Regions from separate parts of the Nocardia sp. NPDC004340 genome, predicted to be linked through region 1. Evidence: riboswitches for the same ligand, from Rfam matches in the RefSeq annotation. Region 1 holds a riboswitch; the other holds the start of a gene.

Evidence for each region. Region 1 has a riboswitch for magnesium ahead of ACWEOI_RS22560 (ABC transporter permease). Riboswitches for the same ligand answer to the same signal wherever they lie in the genome.
Region 2: another riboswitch for magnesium. It lies ahead of ACWEOI_RS19350 (hypothetical protein); the one in region 1 lies ahead of ACWEOI_RS22560 (ABC transporter permease).

Annotation. Positions count from the first base shown of each region.
Region 1 is NZ_JBSGDW010000005.1:319,500-328,325, reverse strand. It holds gene ACWEOI_RS22580 (AraC family transcriptional regulator ligand-binding domain-containing protein) at 1-934, shown strand, start outside; gene ACWEOI_RS22575 (hypothetical protein) at 1,114-1,305, shown strand; gene ACWEOI_RS22570 (DUF3558 family protein) at 1,324-1,836, opposite strand; gene ACWEOI_RS22565 (DUF3558 family protein) at 1,836-2,348, opposite strand; M-box (ykoK) riboswitch at 2,427-2,596, shown strand; gene ACWEOI_RS22560 (ABC transporter permease) at 2,821-4,578, shown strand; gene ACWEOI_RS22555 (DNA polymerase domain-containing protein) at 4,633-5,595, opposite strand; gene ACWEOI_RS22550 (ATP-binding protein) at 5,843-8,068, shown strand; gene ACWEOI_RS22545 (epoxide hydrolase family protein) at 8,126-8,826, opposite strand, start outside.
Region 2 is NZ_JBSGDW010000004.1:558,482-567,307, forward strand. It holds gene ACWEOI_RS19320 (LppP/LprE family lipoprotein) at 1-148, opposite strand, end outside; gene ACWEOI_RS19325 (hypothetical protein) at 298-549, opposite strand; gene ACWEOI_RS19330 (helix-turn-helix transcriptional regulator) at 731-1,717, opposite strand; gene ACWEOI_RS19335 (VOC family protein) at 1,821-2,219, shown strand; gene ACWEOI_RS19340 (hypothetical protein) at 2,366-3,328, opposite strand; gene ACWEOI_RS19345 (hypothetical protein) at 3,770-4,270, opposite strand; M-box (ykoK) riboswitch at 4,433-4,602, shown strand; gene ACWEOI_RS19350 (hypothetical protein) at 4,957-5,742, shown strand; gene ACWEOI_RS19355 (ABC transporter permease) at 5,779-7,536, shown strand; gene ACWEOI_RS19360 (ABC transporter ATP-binding protein) at 7,563-8,826, shown strand, end outside.

The DNA.
Region 1 (8,826 bases):
CGACGCCGACCGGATCGCCCGGACGGCGGGCGTACCCGCCTGGCGCGAAGGCGGTGAGGGCACCCGGGTGTCGTCCCGGTACTGCCTGCGGGTGTGGGAGCTGATCGAGCGCGAGACCGGGGATCCCGATATCGCGCTGCGCGTGTCCGACGAGAGCACCACCGGCGAGTTCGGGCTGCTCGAATATCTGTTCCTGTCCGCGGCCACGCTCGGCGACGCGCTCGAGGCGTGCGTGCGCCATACCGGCAGTCTCAGCACGAGTTACGGCTTCCGCGTCGCGCGCCGCGACGAACAGGAGGTCTGCTACGAGGTGCGGTCGGCCATGGAGGACTGCCGGGGCCGGGAACTGTTGATACAGGCCACTTTCGCGCTGCTCGTGGGGCGGGCACGCGCAGCCACCCGCAGCCCGGTGGTGCCGGCGCGGGTGAGTTTCCGGCAGTCCGCGCCCGCCGATCTCGCCACCTTCACCGAGCTGTTCGGTACCCGTGCAATCGATTTCGACGCCCCGGCGGATGCGCTGACGCTGCGGGCCTCGGATCTGGCGCTGCCGATGAAGTCGGCCGATCCGGAACTGACGGCGGTGCTGCTGACCTACGCGGCCACCCTGCCCGCCACCCCGGAGGTCGGGGTGACCTGGCTCGAGCAGCTCGGCGACGCCATCGATCTGGCTCTCGCCAATGGCGCGGCGACCCTGGAAGTGGTTGCGCGGCGGCTGCTGACATCGCCGAGATCACTCCAACGCCGGCTCGCCGAGGCCGGAACCACTTGGCGGCGTGAGGTGGATCACGCGCGTCGCCGCAGATTGCAACGCGCCGAACACCTTCCACGCGCCCAGCAGGCGGAATTCCTGGGATACGCGGATCCGGCGAGCCTGCGGCGGGCGGTGCAAAGGTGGCGGGACCGGGCCGATCCGGGACCCGAAGACCCGTGTTGAGGAGCCGAAATCGCACCTACCGTACGGTATTCCGGCTACCTCACAGCAAGGTTGGCGTGTCCCGGACCGGTTTGGCGCTTTCGGAACTCCCGCGCGGGGCGGACGGAAATCAGACTGGTCGGAAACGCCAGGACACTGTCACGCGTTCCCCCGGACCGGTACTCGATTGGAGCTTCCTCGTGCCCCACACCGCAGAAACCGCCACCGCCTACGTCGTCACCGCCGTAGAGGCCAAGGGCACCGCCACCCGGCACGACTTCGATATCAAGTCCATCGTGAGCACCACCCACAGCCTCACCGAGAGCTGGGATTTCCACACCGTGGACCCGAACATGTTCTGGAACATCGTCGCCACGTTCCTCGAGCACTGAGGCCGGTTCCCGCGCGCGTCAGATGCCGTCGACCGAGAGCGTCGCGTTCATCAGATTCATGGCCGCCGCGCACGGATCGGGCCGCGCGGTGTGATCGCGGTTTCGCACCCACCAGGTGACGGTACCGGTGTCGGCCACCGTCACCGCGCAACCACCCGGGTCCGCTGGATCCCGCCAGTACATGCCGCCGAAGTTCCGCACCACGAGCCGCTCCACGCGGTATCCGAACCGGTCGGCGATCCGCACCTCCCGCGCGAGCGTGTCGTCCCGCAGCCAGGCATAGGTGATGTCGACCGCGCCGCCACCGGGATTCGTGGCGGTCCAGTCGCACACCGTGGGCTCGCTCTGCCGCCGCATCCCGGTGACGCCGATGGCGGCGGCCAGCTTCTGATCCTCCAGCGGGCCACAGCCCGCCAGCAGGTTCGGATCGGCCGCCGGGCGGGCGTCGGCCTGCCGATCGCTGTGCGAACACCCGGACAGGGCGGCGATCAGCAAGGCCGCCACCGTGATTCGCACCCCCGGGCGCGCCATCAGCCCTGTCCCGCCTGCGTCAGGGTGGCCGCGGCCAGCTGCTCGATGCCCTGGCAGGCGCGTGCGCTCGACCGTTCGGACCAGTCGATGAAGTCGGTGTCGCCGAATGCCACTGCGACCTCGCAGGATTGCGCGCCCCGCCATTCGATGCCCGGCTGCCCGGCGATCCGGACGGTGGCGGGACTGCCGGTGGTGACCTGGTCGCGGCGGTCCTGCAGCGAGCTGCCCCGGAACCAGTGGAAGGTGACGGCGTAGTCGCCGCCCGTGGCGGGCTGCCAGGCGCAGCCGATCGGATTGGCCGAAACCCGTTGCACACCGGCCGATCCCGTGGCATCGACCACCTCGGCGTCGGACACGCCGCCGCACAGGCCGATGGTGTCGGGAGACGGCACGGCCGCCTTGGGCGCGGCCGTCGGGGTCGCCGCGGCCCGCTGGTCCGAGGAGTTCCCGCACCCCACGACCGCGAGCCCGATCAAGGCGATCCCCACCGCCGCGCGCACCGCTCTCGTCACGCGGACCAGACTAGGCGAATCGGACCGATCGTGCGCGAACACTCTTTGACAATTCATCGGGGCTTTACTACGTTCGATAACGCACCTCGATAGGCGAGGCTCCTGCACGAACACAGGCCACTGATCTCACGACGTCGAGAGACGCCCAAGGTTAGGACAGATTTCCCCGGATTAAGGGGTAATCCAAAGTGGCTTTCCGATTCGGAACACGTCGTGCAGTGCCGAAGCTCTGACGAGAGGGGTGTGCGTCCTCCCCGGATTCCCCGGGTCGACCTCCCTCGTGTGCGCTGATGAATCCGCGTATGAGCTGTATGAGGAGGTGGCGGTCGGATGACAGCTGATGACGACCCCGGACCTCCTGTCGCGCACTCGTAATTCCCCGGTATTCGGCGACGCCACCATCACCCTTTCGCGTGATTCGGCATGCGCCTATTTCCGCGCGCCCTTTTTCGATTAGATGCGGATTCATCCGATGACGCTCCAGATCACCATTCCCAACCGTCCCGAAACAGGGCAGCCGATGCCGCGTCCGCGAAATCGGCTGCGCGCCGTCGACTTTCTGGTACTCGGCATGGCCGTGTTCCTGATCGCCGTGGCGCTGCGGCTGTTCCGCGATATGTCGGTGCCGTGGACGCCGGGCTCCGGACCGGAAGCGGTGTCGACCGATCCCCGGGAACTGCCGTACTACGCGGCGCGCACCACGCTGCGGATGTTCCTGGGGCTGGCGGCCTCGATCCTGTTCACGATGGTCGTCGGCCAGTGGGCAGCGCATTCGCGGCGGGCGGAGAAGGTGCTGGTCCCGATGGTGGACGTACTGCAATCGGTGCCGGTGCTGGCGCTGGTCTCCATCACGGTGACCGCGTTCGTGGCGCTGTTCCGCGGCTCCTTCCTGGGCGCGGAGGCGGTGTGCGTGTTCGCCATCTTCACCGCGATGGCCTGGAACATGACCTTCGCCTACTACCAGGCCGTGCGCACCCTGCCGCGGGAGCTCGACGACGCCGCCCGCATGCTGCGGCTCACCCGCTGGCAGCGGTTGTGGCAGCTGGAGGTGCCGGCCGCCATGGTGCCGTTGATCTGGAACGGGATGATGAGCTTCGGCGGCGCGTGGTTCATGCTCGCCGCGTCCGAGGTGATCACCGTGTCCGGGCGGGAAGAGGCGCTGCCGGGCATGGGCAGCTTCATCGCGGCGGCCACCTCCCAGGGGCAGGTGTCGCGACTGCTGCTGGGCGCGCTGGTCATGGTGGCCACCATCGTCGTCGTGAACGTGCTGTTCTGGCGGCCGCTCACGGCGTGGTCGGAGCGGTTCCGGGTGGAGCACACCGAAAGCGCCGAAGTACCACGCAGTCTCGTGCTGGACCTGCTGCGGCGCAGCACCGTGCCCGGGCGGCTGGCTTGCGTGAGCCGACCGGTCGGCGAGGGGATCGATCGCGTCATGCGAGTCTTCGGGCGCAGCACCCGGTCCGCCTACGACGACCGTCCCGGCAGCCGGGCCGGGGACGTGGTCTTCTTCGCGCTGCTGCTGGCGGCGCTGGCCTGGGGCACCTGGACCCTGGCCGCCTACTTCGAAAGGACCGTCGGGCTGGCCGAATTCGGGCCCGCCACGCTCATGGGCCTGGCGAGTCTGAGCCGGGTGATCGTGCTGCTGGTGGTGTCCACCGTGGTGTGGGTGCCGGTCGGGGTGTGGATCGGGCTGAACCCGCGGGTGTGCCGGTTCGCGCAGCCGGTGGTGCAGGTGCTGGCCAGTTTCCCGGCACAGTTCCTGTTCATCTTCGTGATCGCGGCGCTCACCTGGACCGGCGTCTCGCTGAATATCGGCGGCATCGTGCTGATGGCGCTGGGCGCGCAGTGGTACGTGCTGTTCAACGTGATCGCCGCGGCCGGGCAGATCCCGACCGATCTGCGTGAGGCCATGGACGATCTCGGCGTGCACGGGTGGCTGCGGTGGAAGTCGTTGATCCTGCCCGCGATCGCCCCCGGCTATGTGGTCGGCGCGATCACCGCGTTCGGCGGGGCCTGGAACGCCACGCTGGTCGGCGAGGTGGTCGAGGCGGGCGGCACCCATCTGGAGGCGTACGGGCTGGGCGCGTACATCACCAATGCCACCGCGGCGGACCTGTTTCCGAAGGTGCTGCTGGGCACCGTGGTGATGAGCGCCGTCACCGTGACCATCAACCGGCTGGTGTGGCGGCGACTGCAGCGCCGGGCCGAACAGCGTTTCTCGTTGAGCTGAAACAGTTTTCGAAAGGAGGACAGTCATGTCCGCCCCCATCATCATAGGACTCGATCAGTCCGCGCGGCGGGCGCGGGCGCGGCGTTTGCCTTCGTGCATGGCCTGCACCCGCGCCACCGGGATGGTGTGACCCTCGGCGATGAGATCCGCCGGGAGCGTTTGCGGTTCGGGCATGGCCTCGGCCCACGGATCGCGGTCGCCGAGGATGGCGGCGGCGGTGCGCACGGTGAAATCGCGCGGATCGATCTCCGGCAGGTCGGCCCAGCTGACCGGGAACGACACCGTCGCGCCCGGCCGCACCCGTGGGCTGTACACCGACACCACCGTCGCCCCGCCCGCCCGGGTGGAGTCCAGGAAAACCTTGCCGCCCCGGTCTTCTCGAATGAAGGCCGTGGTGGCCAGGTCCGGGTCGAGCCGTTCGGCGCGCGCCGCGATGGCCCGGGTGGCGGCCGCCGCGTCCTCGATATCGACCCCCGCCCGCACCGGCACGAAGATGTGCACCCCCTTGGACCCGCTGGTCTTCACCGCCCCCGCCAGCCCGTCGTCGGCCAGCGCCCGCCGGATCAGCTCGGCCGCGGCCACCGCCTGCGAGAACGGCTGTCCCGGTTCGGGATCGATATCCAGCACGAGATGGGTTGGCCCACCGGAATAGTCGACCAGATCCTCCGCCAGCAGCAGTGTCACGTGGTACTCCACCGCCCGCTGGTTCCCGAACCACAACAGCGTCCGCACGTCATCGCACAAGGCGTACGACACTTCCCGTTTCGAGCTCCCCGCCCACAAGGTCTTCCGCCGCACCCACTCCGGCGTGTACTTCGGCAGGTTCTTCTGCATGAACGGCTCCTGCCCCGGCCGCACGCGCACCACCGACAACGGCCGCTCCCGCAGCGCCCCCACCATCCGCTCCCCCACCGCCTCGAGATAGTCGATCAGCTCCCCCTTGGTGGCCCCCGCCCCGTCGAACAGGGGACTGTCCAGACTGGAGAACTTCAGACCGGCCCGCGCGTCTTCGCCCATCGGCCCACCATGCGCCCCCACCGCACCCCCGTCAACCACCCCGGCCGTGTCCGCGGTCACCGGCGGCGGGAGACCGAACCTAACACCGTGCGGATTCACCGGCGAGAGCAACAATCTGTCACCCTCGCGACGGTCTGCGGAAGGAGGCTCGTTCACTAGGGTCGGAAGCACCAGGCAGCGTCGCCGACTGAATCACCGGTCTGGCCGCACGTCGTCCACCCGAGCTCCGACACAGGAACGGTGGAGAATGCCCGAATCCCGTCGCAGTCCCCTCCTGATCGGACGGGCATCACAGCTTGCCGACCTTCGCGAGCTCGTCTTCGACCAGCGAATCCGGTTGCTCACCGTGACCGGGGGCGCTGGTGTCGGCAAGAGCCGGCTGGCCACCACCGCTCTGCAGGACGCCGAGAGTCGGGTCGTATCGGTCGATTTGGCCGAGGTGAGCGGCGGCGAACAGGCTTGGCGGACTATCCTGGACGCACTGGGTGGCACCGCGGAGCCGCACACCACCCCGCTCGGACCGGACACGGTGGCGACGCGAATCGGCCCGGAACCACTGATCATGCTGGCCGACAATTGCGATCTCGTCACCCGCGATCTCGCGGCCGGACTGTCCTCCGTGCTGGCCCGGTGCCCGGGACTGACCGTGGTCGCGACCAGCCGCCACGCGCTCGACCTGTATCAAGAGGTGCTCTACCTGGTTCCGCCGCTGTCCGTCGTATCCGACGGGTCCGCGCTCAGTCCCGCCGCGCAGCTGTTGTCGAACTGCATCGAAACCCGGTTCCGCGACGCGGCGACCGCCGCGGACCGGTCACAGCTCGAGCAGATCGCGGCCGAATTGAATGGCGTTCCAGTGGGATTGGAGCTCGCCGCGACCTCTCTCGGCCGGCTCGGCGTCGAACGAACACTGGAGCGAATCCGCTCCGGGCAACCGCTGCCGCCGTCCCCCTTCGTCGATATCCCGGTGCGGCACCGCAGTATTCGCGCGTGCGTGACATGGGGGCTCAGCGATCTCGACGAGATGAGCCTCTTCGTGCTGCTGCACGTCGCCGCTTCCGAGGTCCTCACCGATCTGGAGGAGGTACTGCTGCTCAGCGGCGAGCGGGGTGATCCGATCGCTGGCAAGCTGGCCGAGCTGGTGGACCGCAGCCTGCTCGATCACTCGGTCGCCGAGAACGGTCACTACACCTATGCGATCTCGGGCTTCACCCGGTCGTTCTGCCGTCAGTTGCTGTACGCGGATCGGGTACTCGCGGAACGAATACGCTTCCGACGCGCCGAAGGGCTCCGCCTGCTGGCCCGGGAGATCACTCGGCTGCTCGCCGAGCCGGACGGCCGCGCCGAGGGGCTACGCCTGGTCGACCGCTGGCTGCCGGACCTCTTCGCCACCGTCCGGTACCTGATCGACCACGACGCGTACCGGGGCGCCATCGAGCTGCTGTCCGAGCTGGAGGACGTCTGGATCCAGCGGGCACTGCTCGCCGATGCCGAGGCCATCGTCGCCACCCTGCTGGCGGCGGTCGATTCCGGCGCCCACCCGCCCGCGGTGATGGCCGCGGGCCGCGAGCTCCTGGGCCGCTGGGCACTGCGATCCGGGCGTTTCCAGGACGCGAAACGACTGCTCGCGCCGGTCGCCTCCGTCCGGAACACCGAGACCCGCCGCACCGACCCCGTCCTGGTCCACCGGGCGGGCCGCGCCCTGGCCCAGGCCCACCACGAGACCGGAAAGCCCCAGCGGGCGCGCGCACTGCTCGCCCGATTCCCCGCGGCCACCGCCCCACCCGCCGAGCAGCCGGTCGCCGCGCTCATGGCAGCGGTGATCGAACTCGGCGACGGGCCGTTCGAGGACGACGAAACCTGGTCCGCGCTCCGTGATCACGCGGCCGCCCTGCCACGCCGTCGTGATCGGCTGACGGTCCTCACCGCGCTCGGCCGGACCCTGCTGCGCGCCCGGGCACCGCATCGCGCGCTGGAAGTCTTCCACCTCGTTCTGCGGACAACAGAACCGACGATGAGCCCGCTGGAAATGGTGACTGCGCTGGAGGGCTGTGCTCGGGCCTACGATGCCGCGGGCGGGGAGTATTCCGAACAGGTACACCGTCTTTCAGCGGCTTCGCATTGGATCCGGGCCGGCTGTTCGTTGCCCCGGCCCGCCGAGCATTCCGCCGATCCGGCGGTGAGCACGATCGGCTCGGTATCGGACATCGACGAGGCCGTCGCCTACGCACTGTCCATACCAGTGCTGTCGCGCGCTGATCTGGCGTCTCCGCTACTTTCCCGGCTGACCAGGCGGCAGCTGGAGACGGCGTTACTGGTCGCCGAGGGTATGACCAACCGCATGATCGCGAATCGCCTCGGGATCGCCGAGTGGACGGTGGTGAACCATCTGCGGCAAGTCATGACGAAGCTGGACTGCCCCAGCCGATTACATGTCGCCCTCGTCATCGAACGGGAGACCCAGCAGCCCGCGTGACGCGGCCACGGGTGGCGTTCGCGCGGGCCGCCGGCCGGAACATGGTGTTCTCCTCGATCACCGCAGCGTGCGGAAGGTCGCCCGAATGTCCTCGATGACAGCGTCGGGGTTCTCCCACGGGGTGAAGTGGCCGCCGTGTTCGTGCGCGCCGATGTGGACCGGGTTGTACCAACCCTGGTGGCGCGCATCGTCGAGGAAGACCCGGGCGCGATTGCCCGTGGTCACACCGGGCGGATTCTCGAAGCCGAGGAAGGTGAATCCCGTGGGCGCTTCGATGATCGGCGTGCGGTCGTGGGCGGGCGTCCACGGGTAGCGGTTCGAATTGATGTAGGCGCGGATCGACGTGGTGATGGTGTTGCCGACCCACCACATGGTGGCATTGGCGAGCAGATGATCACGGGGGAAGACGCTTTCGACATCCCCGCCCGATTCACTCCATTCGGTCCAGCGCCGCAGGATCCACGACAGCATGCCGACCGGCGAGTCCGCCAAGCCGAACGACAGATTCTGGGAATCGAGGATGTGGACCGCGCTGTGGGAGGCGTAGCGGTACTGGAACGCGAGGATGCCGTCCCGGATCTCGTCGGAGACGCCCGGCGGAACCATGAACCCGCCGGTGCCGTCCCAGGGCCGTTCACCCTGGAACACGTCCAGGTGGACCGGATGCCCGAGCCAGATGCCGTGCAGGTCGGCGGCCCGCGCGTGGCCGAGCTGTGCGGTCACCAGCGCCCCATAGTCCGCGCCGCCGGCCGCGTACT
Region 2 (8,826 bases), on a different contig from region 1:
TGCCTTGCGCCGCTACGGTCGTCGCCTGGGATGCGGCCACTGTCGTGGTCGCTGTCGCCGCCGGGGTCGACGAGTTGCCGGAGCATCCGCTCGCGGCCGCCACCAGGGTGGTGGCGAACACGGCGAACAGCACAGATCTGGCCTTCATATTTCTCCTCGCATCGACACGTCATCCCCGACTTCCATCCAGATGGAAGGACAAACTGGTCATCGAGCCAGATCGGGGCGGCGTTATCGGAGCGCTTACGGGCGGGATGCCCCAAAAATTCGGGGCGCGAAGGCAATTCGACCAGCCCGTCAGCGTGGTGACAGCTCCCCGGCGATACCAGTGACACCGCCGTACAGGGCCGGCGTGGCCTGGGTGCTGTCCCGTCGCGCGGCCGCGGTGGCTGCGAGGAGGACGACACCAAACTGCGTCATCCTGATTCGATCCGCCGAGTCTCGGTAGTGCTGTTCGAGGAAGGCGTAGACCCCCGCGGCGATCGCGAATCCCTCTGAGATGAGAGCCACGATCAAGCCAGCTAGCTGTATCCCGCTCGCCTCGAACATAATGCCCAATGCCCCTAATCAGCTGGCGGATCGTGCCCGCGAACCCAGTCACCGTGTCTAACCACGCTCAATTCGGCAGTTGAGGACATTCTGTACCCGCACGAGGTTCGGGCCGCCGGCGCCCGCGCTGGCCGGTTCGGTCAGCGCGGTAGGCGGCATTACCGAGCGTCCGGGCTGCTACCTACGGGTTTCGGCCGTCGGCGGCCGCGGTGAGTCGGCTGGCCAGGGCGCGTACGGCGTCGTTGAGTGTGTCGGGGTGCTCGATGATGAACGGGCGGTTCAAGCCGGCGAGCACGGCGGGAATCCAGTCGAGTTGTTCGGCGCGGATTCGGATCCGGACCCATGGGTTGGTGTCAGCGGGTTGCGAGGCGATCTCATGCACGGTCGCGATCGTCGCGGGGAGCAGCGGGCGGACCTGGGTGAGTGTGCCCTGGACTCGGACCGATACCTCGTGCCGATAGGGCGCGTCGGCCAATGCGGACAGCAGATGAGCGGCCGGCTCGAATTCGGTGGGCGGAGCGAACGTTCCGGGCTGTGTGCTCACCGCGGTGATGCGGTCCAGCCGGAACTGGCGTAGTTCGTCGCTGTTGCTGTCCATCCCTGTCAGATACCACCGGCCGGAGTGGTCGACGAGCCCGTAGGGGTGCACGGTCCGTCGGCTGGACCGCCCGTTTCGGTCGGTGTACTCGATTGCGACCGGTCGGTGCTCGCGGGTGGCCTCGGCGAGCCGGAGCAGGACGGCGGTCTCGACAGCCACTTCCGGACGCGCGTCGGCGGTGAATTCGACGGTGTTGATCAGTGCGTCCAGCCGGGCCGTCAGACGTGGGGGGAGGACGCGGCGGAGTTTGGCCGTCGCGCTGTCGGCTGCGCGGGCAGCCGCTGTCGGCCGGTCGGCGCCGCGGCTGGTGAGGAGCCCGAGTAACACGGCCACCGCCTCGTCGTCGGTCAGCATCAGCGGTGGCATTCGGTATCCGGGAGCGAGCCGGTATCCCCCGTAGCGGCCCCGCACCGACCGGACCGGGATATCCAGGTCGGTGAGATGTGTGACGTATCGCCTGACGGTGCGTTCATCGACGCCGAGCCGTCCGGCGAGTTCGCCGACGGTATGAGTACCGCCGGTCTGCAACAGCTCGAGCAGGGCCAGCACTCGGGCGGTGGGGCGCGTCATCGGGAAATTCTCTCATCTATACCGGGCGGAAACTGTCCGGTATCGGCTCTACCGTGGCGTGCGGCGGTGGAACCTCCGCCTCATCCGACAGCAGGAGCACACAATGAAGCTCGTCTCGATCCGCCTGATCACTGACGACATCCAGCGGCTGGTCAGCTTCTATCAGCACGTGACCGGTGTCGAAGCGAACTGGGCTACACCGGATTTCGCCGAAATCGTCACACCCGCCGGCACCCTCGCGATCGGAAGCACCCGCACCGTGGCGCTGTTCGCCGCGGGCAGCGCGCACCCAGCCGACAATCACACGGCGATCATCGAATTCCTGGTCCCTGACGTCGATGCCGATTACCGGCGGTTGCGAGACACGGTCGAGGATTTCGTCAACGAGCCCACGACGATGCCGTGGGGGAACCGGTCGTTGCTGTTTCGCGATCCCGACGGCAACCTGATCAACCTCTTCACCCCGGTCACCGCGCAAGCCGCCGCGAAGTTCGCCGGTTGATATCCGCTCATCGGCATAAGTGGGCACTGAAACGGCCCGAGTTCACCTCGGGCCGTTGATCTTCGGGACGACCACGGCTGCTCGACGTGGTGCGCGCTATGCAGACATCCGGATCAGCGACGGCTGTCAACACACTTGTCAGCGTGTTACCTGCTACGAAATACCTTGCCCTGAATCGAAGAGTTGTTCGTTCCGCCGTATTCCTCATAGTAATAGTTCGCCGAAACCACCCGGTTACTGCCGGGCTCACACTTCGGATCACGCAGACGAGTAAACGCGGACCGGTTGCCTGTACCAGACTGATGCAGACGCAATTCGGTTGCCGGCGGACCCGAACTGAATGGCAGCTCGTCTCGGAAGGAAATCGCGGTCGGCGGGGTGGTTTCGACGCTGCCCATGCCGTCACGCAGAGTGACCAGGACCCCGAACCTGTTGTCCGGCGCAGCCTTCACCGGCAACCACTGTGTCCCGTCGCCCGTATAGATCGCCGCCTGTCCCTCGTCCATCCAGTCCGACACTTTCCTGCCGCAGTAGGCATCGGCGACGAGCCCAGCCAGGACACCGGACGGGGCGCCACTGCCCGCCATCAGGGGCGGAATCGTGACCCAGGCACTGACGAGAATGGCAATTACCAGCCCTGCTCCGCCTCGAATCGAAGCGACACGCGTCCGACCGGATCGGGTGCTGTACACATGCACGATCGCTGCCGTGAACGCTACGGCAACTGCGAAACACGCAGCACCGAAGCTCGTTTCGAGGCGTCCGGGTAGCTCTGGCTTGAGGTCGGACAAGTACAGCTCGGTTCCCACCCATTGAGCGAAAAAACTGGCAACAATTCCACCCGCGATGGTGCCGCCAGGAGCGAACGGGTATGGCAACAGCCCGAAAAGGCCAGTGACGAACAGCAGCGGGCTGATCACAAACAGGTACGGCCAATAGACCGTGGGGTTGGCGGCGAATCGGTCACCCGCTTCGAGATCTACTCCCGACCTCGAGAACAGTCCGAGCCCGATCGCCAGCCACGCTACAGCCAGGGCGCCGACAGCAATGACCTGCAATAGGTACGCGAGACGGTTCAAGCGATTCCACGATGTACCACGAGCAGACACGCGGCCACTATATCGGCCAGTTGTGCGCGATCCGGTGACAAAGTGTGGAGAAATCATGGTGACTCCGAAGTCGCGGAGCCCCAACCTGTTCGGAGGACATCGCGGGTACAAGCAGGATCGGCGGCAATTCAGATACGCCCAGCGCCGGCCAATAGCCTCACCAATGGCGCTCGCCCGATGTCGCAGGCGGCACAACGAAGGCAGGCCGTTCGGGTCGCAGCCGGTCTCGCCGCCCGCTAGGCAGCTGACAACGGCTCTAACCGTCCACCACCGGCATGGGCGGAAGTTCTGCGCCGCAACAGATTCCAGTCGCCAACGCCCCGCGTTGGCCGGTTCGATCAGCGGGGAATGCGGATTTCAGTGCATCAGTCGGCCGCTTGATCCGGTGCCCACCCCACCACCGCCGGACTGAGCAATCGGCGATCCTTCCGCTGGCGTCATTTACCGCACTGTGTTCTCGGGCGTCGAGACCGGCAGGTTGTTTTCAGGAACCGAGATCGAGCAGGCCGAGATCTTGACCACCGCGCAGAGAACAGTGGCGACAGTCCCGGCCGAACCCGAGGCCGAACCGGTCGACGGCGATTCGGCTGCGGCCAAACCCGTTCCGGCGGTGAGGACCGCGGCGGTGAGCACGACGAGGGCAAGGGTACGACGCATGAGTATTCCCCGATACTTGATGTGAAACAGTTGCGCTTCGCAATATACCGCCTCACGGGTGTACGCCACTCGGCATTCGGCAGTTGAGGACGTTCTGTACCGCACCAGGTTCCGGCTGCTGGGCGCACTGGCCGGTTCGGTCTGCGCGGTACGTACGTTCAGCCCGCGCCGGATCGGCACGGTCAGGACGGGTTGTTTGGTGGTCAGCCGCGCCGGCTTGGCCGCCGGTGTCGACCGCGGTGTCGATCCAGTCGGAGGTGGTGCGGCCATGGATGACGCGCCCATGGACGCGGTCCTCCCGCTCGAACAGGGATCTCACCACGCCGACCAGCGTCGCCGACACATCTGAAATGTCCGATCGACGGTCCGGCGCGCCGATGTGACACAGGGCTCGCCGATATGCGAATAGCGGCTTTGACTTTTAGCGAGTCTTTAACTAGGTTCCCTGTTGCACCTCGATAGGCGAGGCTCCTGCACGAACATAGGCCACTGATCTGACGACGTCGAGAGACGCCCAAGGTTAGGACAGATTTCTCCGGATCAAGGGGTAATCCAAAGTGGCTTTCCGATTCGGAACACGTCGTGCAGTGCCAAAACTCTGACGAGAGGGGTGTGCGTCCGCCCCGAGAGTTCCGGGCGACCTCCCCGCGTGCGTTGACGAATCGCGTTCTACCAGTGAGGAGGTCGGGTAGCAAGATGACACCCGATGATGACCCGGGATCTCCGGGCCGGCCCCTCCACCTCGGTCCGGGCCGCTAGCCAGCACACCAACACCGCGTCGATATCTCGACGCACATAATTCTCCGATATCACGATGCCGCCTACGCGGCACCGGATTATTCGCGTGCACATTTCACGAATGAATTCGGAGATTCGCATATATCCGACCCGTCGGCACCACCGTGCTCGACGGTATTCGATGCTGCCCGGAAACCGATGCGGGCAGCGGTATCCCGAGGGGAAACATCCCGATGAGAATTCGCTTGCTCGCATTCGCCACCGCGGCGCTGACCGCCGCCGGACTGGTCGCCCCGGCCGCCGCTTCGGCCACGGCACCCGGACCGGACGTCCGGCTCGCCGACGCTGTGAACGTTCAGGCCGTATCCGGCGACGCCCGGATCGTGGACCGATCGGTGGTGCTGCACACCGACCTCGGCACGTTCCGAACCACCACCGACCAGCTGCAGATCCTCGATCCGCAGGGCGTGGTCGTGGGGGCGATCCCGCTGACCCTCACGAAGCAGGACACGACGTACCCGATCGACGCCCGCATCGACGGCGACAGCGCCACCCTCACCCCGAACCCGGATCGGGCCCGACCGGTCAGCGCCGAGGAACGACGCATCGCCGCGGAGCTGCACGCCGTCGCGGAGGCACAAGCCGAAGACCCTGCGGCACAGCAGATTGCCGATCCCGACAGCTTCGAGGATCGGATGAATACCGTCTTCCAGAACGTCAACAACGAGCTCACCGTGGCCCTGGCGGTGGGCACGCTGCTGGGTGCCGTCATCGGCGCGCCGCTGGGCTGCGTCCTGCTGGGCGCGGGCCAGGGTCTCGCGGTCGGCGCATTGACGTTGGGCACGTTGGCGATTCCCGGCGCCATCACCGGCTGTCTGGAGGGCGCGGTGGCCGGGGCCGGGATCGGCGTCGTGGTTTTCAACCTGCTCGTCGGCGTACCGGCGGTGCTGGCCTCGGCCGTGCACGCCTTCAACGTCATGACCGCACCGCCCGCGGTCGCCGCCGAATCGACCAACTGAGTTGCGACGAAGCCCCTCGGAGCGAGGTGAACAGCAATGACTCTTGAATTGGCAATTCCGGACCGCCCCAAGACGACTCCCGAGATACCGCGGGCACGCGGCCGGCTCCGAGCGGTGGACTACCTGATCATCGGCGCGGGCGTGCTGCTGATCCTGCTGGTGCTGCGGCTGATTCGGGACATGTCGGTGCCCTGGACGCCGGATACCGGAACCGAGGCCGTATCGACCGATCCCGCGAATCTGCCCTATTACGCGGCCCGCACCACGCTGCGCATGTTCATCGGGCTGGCGGCGTCCATCCTCTTCACACTGATCGTCGGCCAGTGGGCGGCGCGCTCGCGGCGGGCCGAGAAGGTGCTCATCCCGGCCCTCGACGTGCTGCAGTCGGTACCGGTGCTGGCGCTGGTCTCGATCACGGTCACCGCGTTCGTGGGCCTGTTCCACGGCTCGTATCTGGGCGCGGAGGCGGCGTGCATCTTCGCCATCTTCACCGCGCAGGCCTGGAACATGACCTTCGCCTACTACCAGGCGCTGCGCAATATGCCCCGGGAGCTGGATGATTCGGCCCGCATGATGCGGCTCACCCGCTGGCAGCGGTTGTGGCAGCTGGAGGTGCCGACGGCGATGGTGCCGATGATCTGGAACGGCATGATGAGCTTCGGCGGCGCGTGGTTCATGCTCGCGGCCTCGGAGGTCATCACGGTATCCGGCCGGGACGAAGCGTTGCCCGGCATGGGTAGCTTCATCGCGGCGGCCACCTCAGAGGCCCAGGTCGGCAATCTCATCGTGGGTGCGCTGGTCATGGTGCTCACCATCGTCCTGGTGAACGTGGTGTTCTGGCGGCCGCTCACGGCGTGGTCGGAGCGATTCCGGGTGGAGCACACCGAAAGTGCGCAGGCCCCGAGGAGTCTGGTGCTCGACCTGCTGCGCCGCAGCACGGTGCCGGGCCGGCTGGCACGGGTGCTACGGCCGGTCGGTGAGCACGTCGATCGCCTCATGCGGGTCTTCGGGCGCAGCACCCGTTCCGCCTACGACGAGCGCGCGGGCAGCCGCATCGGCGATGTGCTCTTCTTCGGACTGCTCTTCGCCGCGCTCGCCTGGGGCACCTGGGCACTCGCCTCCTACTTCGAACGAACCGTGGGCCTGGCCGAATTCGGGCCGACCTCGCTGATGGGGCTGGCCAGCCTCGGCCGCGTGATCGTGCTGCTGGTGGTCTCCACCATCGTGTGGGTGCCGGTCGGCGTGTGGATCGGGATGAATCCGCGCGTCTGCCGGTTCGCTCAGCCGGTGGTGCAGGTGCTGGCCAGTTTCCCGGCCCAGTTCTTGTTCATCTTCGTCATCGCGGCGCTCACCTACACCGGCATCTCACTGAATGTCGGCGGCATCGTGCTGATGGCGCTGGGTGCGCAGTGGTACGTGCTGTTCAACGTGATCGCGGCGGCCGGGCAGATCCCGACGGACCTGCGCGAGGCCATGGACGATCTCGGCGTGCACGGCGTGCAGCGCTGGAAGTCGTTGATATTGCCCGCGATCGCGCCCGGCTACGTGGTCGGCGCGATCACCGCGTTCGGCGGCGCGTGGAACGCCACGCTGGTCGGCGAGGTCGTGGAGGCCGGGAACACGCGTATGGAGGCCTACGGCCTGGGCGCGTACATCACCAACGCCACCACCGACGACGTCTTCGCCAGGGTGCTGCTCGGCACCGTGGTGATGAGCGTGGTCACGGTGACGATCAACCGCCTGTTGTGGCGACGCCTGCAGCGCACCGCCGAACGACGATTCTCGCTGAGCTGAAACACTTTTCGAAAGGAGGACCCATCGTGTCCGCCCCCATCATCACCGTCGATCGTGTCACCAAGAACTTCACCAACCCCTCCGGCGAGCAGCTACCGGTGCTCTCGGATGTCTGCCTCGAGCTGCGCGAGGGCGAAATCGTCGCGCTGCTGGGCAAATCCGGCTCCGGAAAGTCCACGCTACTGCGGATCATCGCGGGCCTGATGCTCCCCTCCGCGGGGTCCGCGCGCATCCGGCAGACCGAGATCACCGAGCCGAATGCCGATACCGCCATGGTGTTCCAGACCTTCGCGTTGATGCCGTGGCTGACCGTGCGGCAGAACGTCGAACTCGGCCTTCGCGCCCAAGGTGTTTCGGCCTGGGAGCGCGCCGAGCGGGTAACCGACGCCATCGACATGATCGGCCTGGACGGCTTCGAGAACGCCTATCCCAAGGAGCTTTCCGGCGGCATGCGCCAACGAGTGGGATTCGCCCGCGCCCTGGTGGTGCAGCCGGAGGTGCTGCTCATGGATGAGCCGTTCTCAGCGCTGGACGTCTTGACCGCCGAGAACCTGCGCGGCGAACTCATGCGACTGTGGGCGGAGACCGCCTTCCCCACCAAAACCATGCTGCTGGTCACCCACAATATCGAGGAGGCCGTGCAGCTGGCCGACCGAATCCTGGTGCTGGACAACAATCCCGGGAGAATCAAGGGTGAGATCCAGGTGCGTCTCCCGCAGCCGCGAGACCCGCGCGGCGCGGGGTTCCAGGCGCTGGTGGACCAGGCCTATCGGATGCTCACCGACGCCACCTTCGATGGCAGCTGGCCGAGCATCACCCCCAGCCCCACCACCCGGCCGCTGCCCGATGCCGGGGTGGACGGAATCGGCGGCATGCTGGATTTTGTTGCCGCCCAGGGCGGGCGGGCCGACCTGCCAGATCTGGCGGGCGGGCTGCGCTTCGAGGTCGACGATCTGATGCCGCTGGTCGACGCCGCCACCATGCTGGGGCTGGCCACCACCGCCGACGGGGATATCGAGCTCACCCTCGACGGCACCCTGTTCACCGAGGCCGATATCGACAGTGCGAAGGCCATTTTCGCGCGGCTGGCACGAGCCAATGCGCCCCTGATCGCGGCGATCGACCACGCGCTGACCAGCGCGCGCAACCAGCGACTGCGCGACGGCTTCTTCCTCGACCTGCTGCGGCGGGGCTTCACCGAGGACGTCGCGCGGCGACAGCTGCGGATCGCCATCGACTGGGGCCGCTACGCTGAACTCTACGAGTACGACGCCGCCGAGCGGCTGCTGA